DNA from 2 places in the Lysinibacillus irui genome. Region 2 is predicted to be linked to the other one. Evidence: predicted binding sites of a transcription regulator. Region 2 holds the regulator's gene; the other holds the start of a gene.
What was found. The regulator LexA, encoded in region 2, represses DNA repair genes until DNA is damaged. The targets are predictions, from matches to a motif close to CGAACATATGTTCG.
Positions count from the first base shown of each region.

Region 1: a site for LexA is predicted at 2,956-2,969, ahead of parE (DNA topoisomerase IV subunit B). Genes of this name have one in related genera too.

Region 1 covers NZ_CP113527.1:2,296,355-2,302,039, reverse strand. The annotation lists gene OU989_RS11580 (spore germination protein) at 1-1,315, opposite strand, end outside; gene OU989_RS11575 (HesB/YadR/YfhF family protein) at 1,529-1,819, opposite strand; gene plsY (glycerol-3-phosphate 1-O-acyltransferase PlsY) at 1,839-2,441, opposite strand; gene parE (DNA topoisomerase IV subunit B) at 2,990-4,966, shown strand; gene parC (DNA topoisomerase IV subunit A) at 4,963-5,685, shown strand, end outside.
Region 2 covers NZ_CP113527.1:1,207,724-1,213,408, reverse strand. The annotation lists gene tkt (transketolase) at 1-335, opposite strand, end outside; gene OU989_RS05730 (DUF896 domain-containing protein) at 462-695, opposite strand; gene OU989_RS05725 (GNAT family N-acetyltransferase) at 881-1,411, shown strand; gene OU989_RS05720 (DJ-1/PfpI family protein) at 1,408-1,947, shown strand; gene OU989_RS05715 (helix-turn-helix transcriptional regulator) at 2,038-2,229, shown strand; gene def (peptide deformylase) at 2,222-2,794, shown strand; gene OU989_RS05705 (YneB family resolvase-like protein) at 2,835-3,500, opposite strand; gene yneA (cell division suppressor protein YneA) at 3,497-3,811, opposite strand; gene lexA (transcriptional repressor LexA) at 3,977-4,594, shown strand; gene OU989_RS05690 (gamma-glutamyl-gamma-aminobutyrate hydrolase family protein) at 4,704-5,426, opposite strand; gene OU989_RS05685 (prepilin peptidase) at 5,459-5,685, opposite strand, start outside.

The DNA.
Region 1 (5,685 bases), 1.1 Mb from region 2:
ACATCGCAGCACAAATCATTAATGGAAACCGTAGCACACGAATAGTATTCGATAGGCCATAAGCAGGGAAGAGGAAACTACAAATGGCTGTTAAGGCGACAATGATGACCATTACAGCAGAAACAATGCCTGCTTCAACCGCTGCTTGACCAATAACTAAGGTACCTACAATCGACACAGCAGGACCGATTGTTCTTGGCATACGAAGTCCAGCTTCCCTCAAAACCTCAAAGGCAATCTCCATTATGAGTGCCTCTACTACAGCTGGGAAGGGGACGCCCTCCCTTTGCGATGCAATACTGATTAACATTGGTGTTGGCAGCATTTCTTGGTGAAAGGTTGTAATGGCTACATACAGTGATGGTGCTACTAATGCTAGACTAATACCAAAAAAGCGCAATATGCGGATCAGGGAGCTTATCATCCAATGCTGATAATAATCTTCTGCTGACTGTAAAAAAGATGTAAATAACGCTGGCACCACTAAGACAAAGGGTGTTCCATCTACTAAAATCGCTACTTTCCCATCTAATAATTCACCAGCAATGACATCGGGACGTTCGGAGTTGTAGATAGTTGGAAACATGGTATTTTTAGAATCCTGAATGAAATCCTCAATATAACCACTTTCCAATATGCCATCAATATTGATGCGGTCTAAACGAGCTAATACCTCTGCGACAATTTTGTCGTTCGCGATGCCATTAATATACATGACTGCTACATCTGTTTGTGTGACATCACCGATAATACGTGATTTAATCCAGAGGTTTGGACTTTTTATTTTACGACGGATTAGGGCTGTATTGGTACGAAGTGTTTCCGTAAAGGATTCCCTAGGTCCTCGTATAACCGATTCCGTCGATGGTTCTGTTACTGCTCGATCTTTCGCACTTCTTGTGCTGGTCACTATCCCTTCAGCAAAGCCATCTAATAATATAACCGTTTCACCATTGAGAATAGCTTGGTAGAGCGTTTTAAAGTGCTCAATATTTTTTACATCACCAACTGTTAAATAGGAATTTCGGACATATTCATTAATGGTTGTAATTTCAATATCTTGTTCTTCCTCAATGTTAGCCATCAGTTTATCAATAACAGAATCGGAAATGGTTGTTTTATCTGATAAACCATCAATCGATATAATGGCTAGGTGATGAGGTTCAGTTTCACCAATAGTAATTTTTCGTATAATGATGTCATTGCTATGACCGAGTGAGTTCTGAATGATTTTTAAATTTTTAGCAAGGGACGTGTATAACAAATCGTTCATAGTATGGGATGGGGAGGTATCAATATTGTTAGACGTGGACATGTGTTTTCCTCCTCAAATGGACGTTCATTACCATTAGAGTGGACAAATTTTTTACCAGATAAACGAAGAAGGCATGAAAATCTGCCATGGATTTCTACTGGATGTCTTCTCAGCTTCGGGTACCGCTAAAGATTACTTCAACGTAACAACCTTGGACCATGAAGCGAAATAAAAAACAATGTTTCCTTTCATATGCTGAAAGGAAACACTGCTTTATGTACGATAATCATATTGTAATTCATCTTTACTTGCATCAACGTCAACATGTAGATTGTGATCGTTAAAGAACCAGAGGTCTTTCTCTTCAATGTAATAGGTTACACCATCAATTTCTGTTTGAACACCTATAGCGATCGGTTCTTCACGAGTCATGCCAAGTGAAAAGCCTTCGTGAAAAGGACTAGAACCACCATAGCGTGCATAAAAGCGAATGGTATCACCTGATTCTACTTCCATTTCCTGCTTGAACCATTGTAGGGCTTCATCTGTTAATGCAATGTTCATTTCGAATGCTCCTCTCTTCCTACAGCCATTTTACCTTTGGCTCGGTGCCGTTTTTAATCCGTGAAATATTGGCACGGTGACGATAAATAATAAAAGTGAATAAAAAGGCTACCAAAATGCCTAATGCAAAGTCACCTGTAACAAAATAATAAACGATTGCATAAATAAGTGCTACTAAAGCGGCTATCATAGATGTTAAACTAACGATTTTAGTAATTTTTAATGTCACAATAAAGGCAATAAATAATAGGACAAACAGTGGCCATGAATAGCCTAATAAAACACCCGCAGAGGTTGCCACTGCCTTCCCACCACGGAAGTTGGCGAAGATCGGAAACATATGGCCGATTACGGCAACTAGGCCGAGTAGTAAAGGATGGAGCATACTGTCAGAGAAAATAGGAAGTGTCACGAGTAACACTGCGGCAGTTCCTTTTAAAACATCCATCACGGTCACCACGATACCCGCTTTTTTTCCTAACGTGCGGAAGGTATTGGTTGCACCTAGATTACCGCTCCCGTGTTCACGAATATCTGTGTTATAAAAAATTTTGCCTATCCATAATCCAGAAGGTATAGAGCCAATTAGATAAGCACATAAAATAATAAGTCCATTGATCATAGCTGGACTCCTTTCATTCATAGTCAATACTTGGTACTAATAGTTTGTAACAAGTATTTTACACTTTTTCTTGCTAATCTACAATGTTATGAAGGAGATTTCATTATGGGTCTTGAATTCAATTACCATAGGGTAGTCTTTTAGACATGAGAGGATCAGTTGTGGAAAAAAGCCTTTTTAAAAATATAGGCATAAAGGCAATTTTGTCAATCGTTCATTCCTTTGGTAGAATAGAAGTCTAACTTTATCCAGTTAATCGCGAGATACATCGTAGCACTTTCATCGCTCGAGATGGGAAGCCAAACAAATGGAAGTGAAACTAAATAGGCTACTATGCGTCAAACGATAATGGATAGTAGTAGCAGTCTGTCTTGCTTAAATTCCAAATTTAAGCAACTGTTGAAGATGTTTACTATAAAAAGAATCAAAACTGTGAGCAATTTTTAAAATTTTATTGGACCTGTCGCTAGCTATTGACAGGAAATGCTATTATTATTAGGATGAGAACATAAATAGAACATGTGTTTGTTTTTTGGAGGGGAATTTTTTTGACGAATAAACAGTCACCTAGCGTCTATAATGATGACGCTATACAAGTATTAGAAGGATTAGAAGCGGTACGCAAACGACCCGGCATGTATATCGGTTCGACGGATGGCCGTGGACTTCATCACCTTGTGTATGAAATCGTAGATAATGCGGTAGATGAAGCACTGGCTGGCTTTGGATCTCATATTATTGTCAAGATTCATCAGGATCAGAGTATCAGCGTGCGAGACTTTGGCCGTGGTATGCCAACAGGTATGCATAAAATGGGCAAACCAACCCCTGAAATTATTTTTACTGTGCTGCATGCAGGCGGTAAATTTGGACAAGGGGGCTATAAAACAAGTGGTGGCTTACATGGTGTAGGTTCTTCTGTAGTCAATGCACTCTCAACGTTTTTAGAGGTTACCATTCATCGTGACGGTAAAAAATATCGTCAGCGTTTTGAGAACGGTGGACATCCTGTTACAACGCTAGAAGAAATAGGACAAACAAAGCAAACAGGTACTCTTGTTCATTTCCTACCGGATGACAGTATTTTCTCTGTCACAAAATTCAATTATGATACGTTAGCAGAGCGTTTACGTGAGTCAGCCTTTTTACTAAAAGGGTTAAAAATTGAATTAATTGATGAGCGCGAGGAAGGCAAAAGTGATGTGTTCTTTTATGAGAATGGCATTGAAGCTTTCGTTGCGTATTTGAATGAGGAAAAAGACGTCCTTCATCCGGTGAAGTATGTAGAAGGTATCCAGGATGAAATCGAGGTAGAGTTCGCCTTCCAATATAATGATGGTTATTCGGAAACGATTTTATCCTTTGTTAATAATGTTCGTACACGTGACGGTGGAACACATGAAACAGGTGCGAAAGCAGCATTAACGCGTGTATTTAATGAATATGCACGAAAAATTGGCTTGTTAAAGGATAAGGATAAAAACCTTGAGGGGACTGATATTCGTGAAGGCTTAGCGGCCATCGTCTCTGTTCGTATTCCAGAGCATTTATTGCAATTTGAAGGACAAACAAAGGGCAAGCTTGGGACAAGTGAGGCTCGTTCTGCAGTAGATAGTGTAGTGTCTGAGCAAATTTTGTATGTACTAGAGGAAAATGCGGAGTTATCAGCTTCTCTTGTGCGTAAAGCCATTCGTGCGCAGCAAGTACGTGAAGCTGCTCGTAAAGCGCGTGAAGATGCACGAAACGGCAAGAAAAACAAAAAAGGTAGTACCATTCTGTCTGGTAAACTAACGCCTGCACAGTCTCGGAATGCCGCAAAAAATGAATTATACTTAGTCGAAGGTGATTCTGCTGGGGGCTCTGCGAAACAAGGGCGCGACCGTACATTCCAAGCGATTCTGCCACTGCGCGGGAAAGTCATTAACACGGAAAAAGCCAAGCTACAGGATATTATGAAAAATGAAGAAATCTCAACGATTATCCATGCGATTGGCGCAGGTGTTGGTACAGACTTTGCTGTAGAAGATTCCGCTTATAATAAAGTAGTAATCATGACCGATGCTGATACGGACGGAGCTCATATTCAAGTATTGCTATTAACGTTCTTCTATCGATATATGCGCCCACTTATTGAAGCAGGAAAAGTATATATCGCGCTACCACCACTTTATAAAGTTTCTAAGGGTACTGGAAAAAAAGAAGTCATTGAATATGCTTGGACAGAAAGCGATCTACAAAAGGCCATCAAAAAAGTTGGAAAGGGTTACATATTACAGCGTTATAAAGGTCTTGGAGAGATGAATGCAGACCAGCTTTGGGATACAACGATGAACCCTGAGACACGGACATTAATTCGTGTCACAATCGAGGATGGTGCACGTGCAGAGAGACGTGTCACGACGTTAATGGGTGATAAGGTAGAACCCCGTCGTAAATGGATCGAAGCCAATGTAGACTTCGGTATGGAGGATGATGCCAATATTTTAGAGAATGAATTCATCCAACAAGAGGAGGACCAAGCATGAGTAGTACGGAAAAGTTTCAAGATTTACCTTTAGAAGAAGTAATGGGTGACCGCTTTGGTCGCTATAGTAAATATATTATTCAAGACCGCGCGTTGCCTGATGCACGTGACGGTCTTAAACCAGTACAGCGCCGTATTTTATATGCGATGTTTACAGAAGGAAATACCCATGATAAGCCGTTCCGAAAATCTGCGAAAACAGTCGGTAATGTAATCGGTAATTACCATCCACACGGAGATAGCTCTGTCTATGAAGCGATGGTGCGTATGAGTCAGGACTGGAAAGCACGTCATATGCTTATTGAGATGCATGGGAACAATGGTTCGGTCGATGGAGATCCACCAGCTGCCATGCGTTATACGGAGGCACGATTATCTGCGATTGCTGGTGAAATGCTACGAGATATCGGCAAGAAAACGGTTGAGTTTGTACCGAACTTTGATGACCAGGATATGGAGCCAACTGTTTTACCAGCACGTTTCCCTAACTTACTAGTGAATGGATCTACAGGGATTTCGGCGGGGTATGCGACAGATATTCCGCCACATGCTTTAGATGAAGTGTTAGATGCCGTATTAATGCGCTTAGATAAGCCTACTGCGACAGTGGATGAATTAATGACGGTCATTAAAGGGCCAGATTTCCCGACAGGTGGTATTATCCAAGGCGTTGACGGCATTAAAAAAGCATATGAAACGGGTCGCGGTAAAATTATTGTC
Region 2 (5,685 bases):
TCTACACCTACTGTATGACCGTATTCAGGATGTCCTGGTGTTAATGAATCCCATTGGCGGAAATTTTGAATTTCTTCCATTGGTAAACCATAGCCTCCAAGATGAAGTAAGCTGTATAGAAGCATTGAACCATGACCAGCTGACAGTACAAAACGATCACGGTTATACCATTTTGGATTGGCTGGATTATGGCGTAATTGTTTTGTCCATAGCGTATAAGCCATTGGCGCTGCCCCCATCGGTAAACCTGGGTGACCAGAATTTGCTTTTTCAATAGCGTCGATTGACAAAGTTCGGATAGCATTAATTGCTAATAGATCCGCATGTTGAGTCATTATATTGTGACATCCTTTCTCGTCCTATATATTGTTCTTTTACAGTTTAGTCAACATTGCTGTAGAAAACAATGCTTTTGTTATACTATTTGGTTTTTCATACATACTTTATTGAATTGTGTCACATTAATTTAGAAATTTATTTTTTTTCGCTTGTCTAACCTTCTCTGGTGTGACATCATTACCTTCTACATCCACCACTTTTACATTTTCAATCGTATCGCGCATTGTTGCTCGGAACGTATCTAAGTACTCCTTACGAAGCGCTGTTCGCTCCTTTGCCTCTTCCTCTGTTAATTGTCCACTTTTTGCTTTGGCAGAAAGTTCATTAATTCGATTAATTTTTTCTTTTGATAACATTGTTACACACCTTTCAATACCTATCTTAAAGACTTCAGTATGCAAAGTATAGCATGGTTTCCCTTAAAATGCAGTTATACCAACCCTTAATAACACCTCTTTGCTATTATTCACATGACTTCCAGATGTTAGAGGTGTATAACTATAGTAAAAGGGAAAAATTGATAGATATTGGGGGAATGAACGTGAATATTACAACTCAACGATTACTTATCAGAAATTTTGAAGCAAAAGATTTTCCTGCTATTTATAGTTATTTGTCAGATAAAACGGTGATGCATTACATGCCTGAAGGCGTTTTCGATGAAGAACAGGTACGAAAATTTATAATAGAAAACAGTGATGTACAAGCCAAACATTTTGCCATTGTTTTAAGAGAGCAACAATTGGTGATCGGTCATATTGTTTTTCACCGATACTTTGGTGAACATACCTATGAAATCGGATGGGTTTTAAATCCTCTTTATCAGAACCATGGGTTTGCTTCTGAAGCGGCGCTTGCTGTTTTAGATTATGGCTTCACCGAAATGAAGCTTCATAGAATAATTGCAACATGTCAGCCCGAAAATATCGCTTCATATAGGGTCATGGAAAAGATAGGTATGCGACGTGAAGGTTTTTTTAAAAAATGTATACCGCATGGTGAAGATTGGTGGGATGAATTTTATTACGCCATTTTGCAGGAAGAGTGGACGAACAAAGGAGAGTGTGAATGAAGAAAACGGCTGTATTATTATACCCTCAATTTAGTGAATATGAATTAAGCGTGGCCTTGTCTATATTAATGCAAGGTGGCAAACCTATCATCACCCTAGGTTTAAACAATGAACCAATACGCGGGGAATCGGGTTTATGCTGTGTAGTGGATTCTCTAATAAGCGAGGCGAACTTAGCTGATATTGATAGTCTTGTATTGCCAGGATGCATGGACATATCTTACCTACAACAAGAACAGGAAATATTCGATTTTATACGTGCAATCCACGATAAAGAAGGCATTATCGCAAGTATCTCTAGCTCCCCCTATTTATTAGCAAAGGCTGGAATTTTAGCAAACAAACAATACACGGTTGGTTTGCCTTTAGATGGAATAAGACAGTTAGGGATTTTTGATCTACGACATTATTCTGACGAACTCTTTGTGCAAGACGGCCATATCATTACAGCACGTGGTAGAGCCTTTATTCAATTCGGTATTAATTTAGGGAAAGCGCTAAATCTAAATTTTAATGCCAACTGGTATGAAAAATAAAACACTCCACATGTCTAATTCCTTGGACATCTCTTGTAGATTTTCGCTATAATAATGTCTAATACTTCGGACAAAAATGGAGGAGTAAATCTGAAGAATATTATCAAAGTTTTGAGAAAAAGATTAGGAATAACACAAGCTGCTCTTGCTAAGGAATGCGGGGTTGTCAGACAAACAATCAATTGTATTGAAAATGATAAGTACGATCCGACGCTTGAGTTAGCTTTTAAAATTGCTAAAGTCCTCAATAGTCGTATTGATGAGGTGTTTATCTATGAATAGATTTCATCCTAATTATATGATTACTATGAAAGATTTCGTAAAAGAGGACTCCGTATTATTACGAAAACAAACACAAGAAGTGACAATCCCTGTGACAAAAGAAGACCAACATACATTATTATCAATGCTGCAATATTTAAAAAATAGCCAAGATCCAAATCTAGCAAAAAAATATAAGCTTCGACCTGGAAGTGGACTATCAGCTAACCAAATTGGCGTAGATAAACGAATGTTTGCTATATTTTTTGATGACTATGAAATGATGTTGATCAACCCTAAAATAATCAGTCATTCTGTAAATATGATTTATTTACCAGAGGGAGAAGGGTGTTTATCTGTTAATCGACCAGTCCATGGTTTTGTGCCAAGATATGAACGTATTAAGGTTAAAGGTTATAACATTAATGGACAAGAAATCATCGTGCAGTTACAGGGCTATGGTGCAATTGTTGTCCAACATGAAATCGACCATCTAAACGGCATTATGTTTTATGATCGAATTAATAAAGAACACCCTTTTAAACTACCTACTAACGTAAGCATAGAAAGCTTATCTTCCTATTAATAGCGAAGTACAGAAGATAAAAAAAGATTAGCAGGCTATATCATTTTCCTGCTAATCTTTCTTGATGTTCTTGAAATCTGCGATGGACAGTCGCTTTACTAACTTCAAAACCTAACCCTCTAAGCGTTATAGAAATTTCTTCAAAGGTAAATCCACGTTTACGCAGCTTGACAATTTCATCTACAGGTAGTTCCTTACGCTCCTGACCATGCGGGTTACCTCGATTCGATAAATTATTTTCAGGACGGAAGCCATTCTCTACAGCACGACGCATACCTCTACGTATTTTAGCATTATGTATTCTACGCTGGTATTCCTCTACTATCGCTAAAATCTCAAGCAGCATCGTGTCCATTTCGTTTAGTTGAACCGGTCCTGCATCACGCATAGAGAAAACATCTGTTGCTGATTTTTGTAACAAATGCAACACAGCCATCCTTGCATTTCCACGTCCTAAACGTGTTTCATCTTGTACAAAAAGGGCGTTAATCCCCTTTTCTTTAATGAAATCAAGCATTTCAAGTAAGCCCTCACGTTCTACATCGTAGCCGCTGTGCTTATCCTTAAAAACGCCCTTCACCTCATAACCTTGCTCTTTTGCATAGCGCAGTAACTCTTCTTGTTGGCGCTCTAAAGACGAGCTTTGTGTTTCCTTTTCAGTACTTACACGGCAATAGACAACAGCCGACAGTTGATTATTGATCATTGTTCGTTTCTCGCAATTTCAATGGTATTGATGGGATCGGCATGATTACTCACTACAGGAATGACTAGAGATTTTCCTGCCACAATTTTAATATCCGCTAGCTCATTTTCTGTTTTCACAAGCTTAATCCAATCTTCAGTACTCATTTTACCACGGTATTGCTCTGCTAACGACCATAAGCTATCCCCGTGTTCGATTTGAATTTCAGCGTAACTAACGTGTCCTGGATCAGTAATGTAAAGATATCCTGCAAATAGTAGACAAACTCCCATCAAGATTGAAATATGTGTGTTTTTCTTTAACCATGTCATGTTCATAACCCCTTTTTAGAATGTTTGTTCGGAATGTATGTTCTCATAATAAAGCGAACAAACGTTTTTGTCAAACACTTTTCGAACCTATGTTTGCATACGTGTTCGCATTCTGTTATACTATCAAATAAGAAGAATGATATTAGAAAAAAGAGGTGAGCACTCATGAAAAAAGTTTCAAAAAGACAAGAGGATATTTTAGCTTTTATTAAAGAAGAGGTACGAGCTAAGGGCTATCCACCATCAGTACGAGAAATCGGGGAAGCAGTTGGACTTGCTTCAAGTTCCACTGTTCATGGTCATCTAGCTCGATTAGAACAAAAAGGCTTTATTCGTCGAGATCCAACAAAGCCACGTGCGATTGAAATTCTAGAGCCTGAAGAATCCATTCAAAAGCAACAAGTAATTCATGTTCCACTTGTTGGTAAGGTTACAGCCGGTTCTCCTATTACAGCTATTGAAAACATTGAAGAGTATTTCCCGCTACCAGATACGTATGGCACAAGTGAAGATCAATTGTTCATGCTTGAAATTATGGGGGAATCAATGATTGAAGCAGGAATTTTAGATGGGGACTTAGTCATTGTGAAGCAAAAGGCAACTGCCAATAACGGTGATATTGTTGTAGCTATGACAGCTGAGGATGAAGCCACTGTAAAACGTTTTTTCAAAGAAAAAAACCATTTCCGTTTACAGCCTGAAAATTCATCCATGGAGCCAATTATTGTCGATCAAGTTTCTATTTTAGGACAAGTTGTTGGTCTCTACCGTCGTGTGCATTAATTACGAAAATAGGTATCGAGGATTATATGTTCCTTATGAGCATGTATCCTCTTTTTTACGCAAAAAAAGAATCCACATACTAGCATTGGATTCTTTACTCTATGCCCTTCTAAGCTTCTTTTTTGAACTTTAAGCTAGCCTCTACAAATGCTGAAAATAATTTTTTAGCGTTCTCTTCTCCTGCTATGGCCATTTCCTCAGGATGCCACTGAACTGCCAAGCAAAATGGTAAATCTTCATGAACTACCGCTTCGATAATACCATCGCTTGATTTCGCTGCTACTTTTAATTTCTCTGCTAGAACATTCACAGCCTGATGATGAAATGAATTTACAGCAACTTTCTCTTGTTCTAAAATAGTTGCTAATAAATTATCTGCAATAATCTGTACATAATGAGTAGCTACAGCTCGACCTGATTGCTGTGCATGTTTAAGCAACTTCGTACTAAAATGGTCACTATCAATGTCCTGATATAAAGTACCACCTAATGCGACATTTAAAATTTGGATTCCACGACAAATACCGAAAATAGGCATTTTTCGTATAAAAGCAGCTTCAATTAAAGCTAGTTCAACTGTATCCCTCGCTGGATGAATTTTCCCTAGCTTTGGTGATGGCTCTGCTCCGAATAGAAATGGATGCACATCATAGCCACCCGATAACAATAAACCATCTGTAAGAGCTAAAATTTGAGCCGCATCCTCCTCAACACCTAAAGGAATAATAAGCGGAATTCCTCCCGCCTCAATAATACTTTGACTGTAAGCAGCATTTAAATGAGCGGATAAATCATCCTCCACAAAGGCTGTAATGCCAATAACCGGTTTCACTTGCTTCCCTCCATATACTTGAAGATTGACAATTACCAAAAACCTAAATACCAATTGATTAATGAATCACCATAAAAATAAACAATGATCGCTGCTAAGGCGATAGACGGACCAAAGGGGAAGGGTGTTTTTCTTCCTTGCTTACGCTTGAACAAAATGATAACCCCCACAATCATACCGATAACTGCCGCCAGAAATAGTGTTAACAGTGTATTGATTGTGCCAAGAACGAGTCCAATTAAAAAGAATAATTTAATAT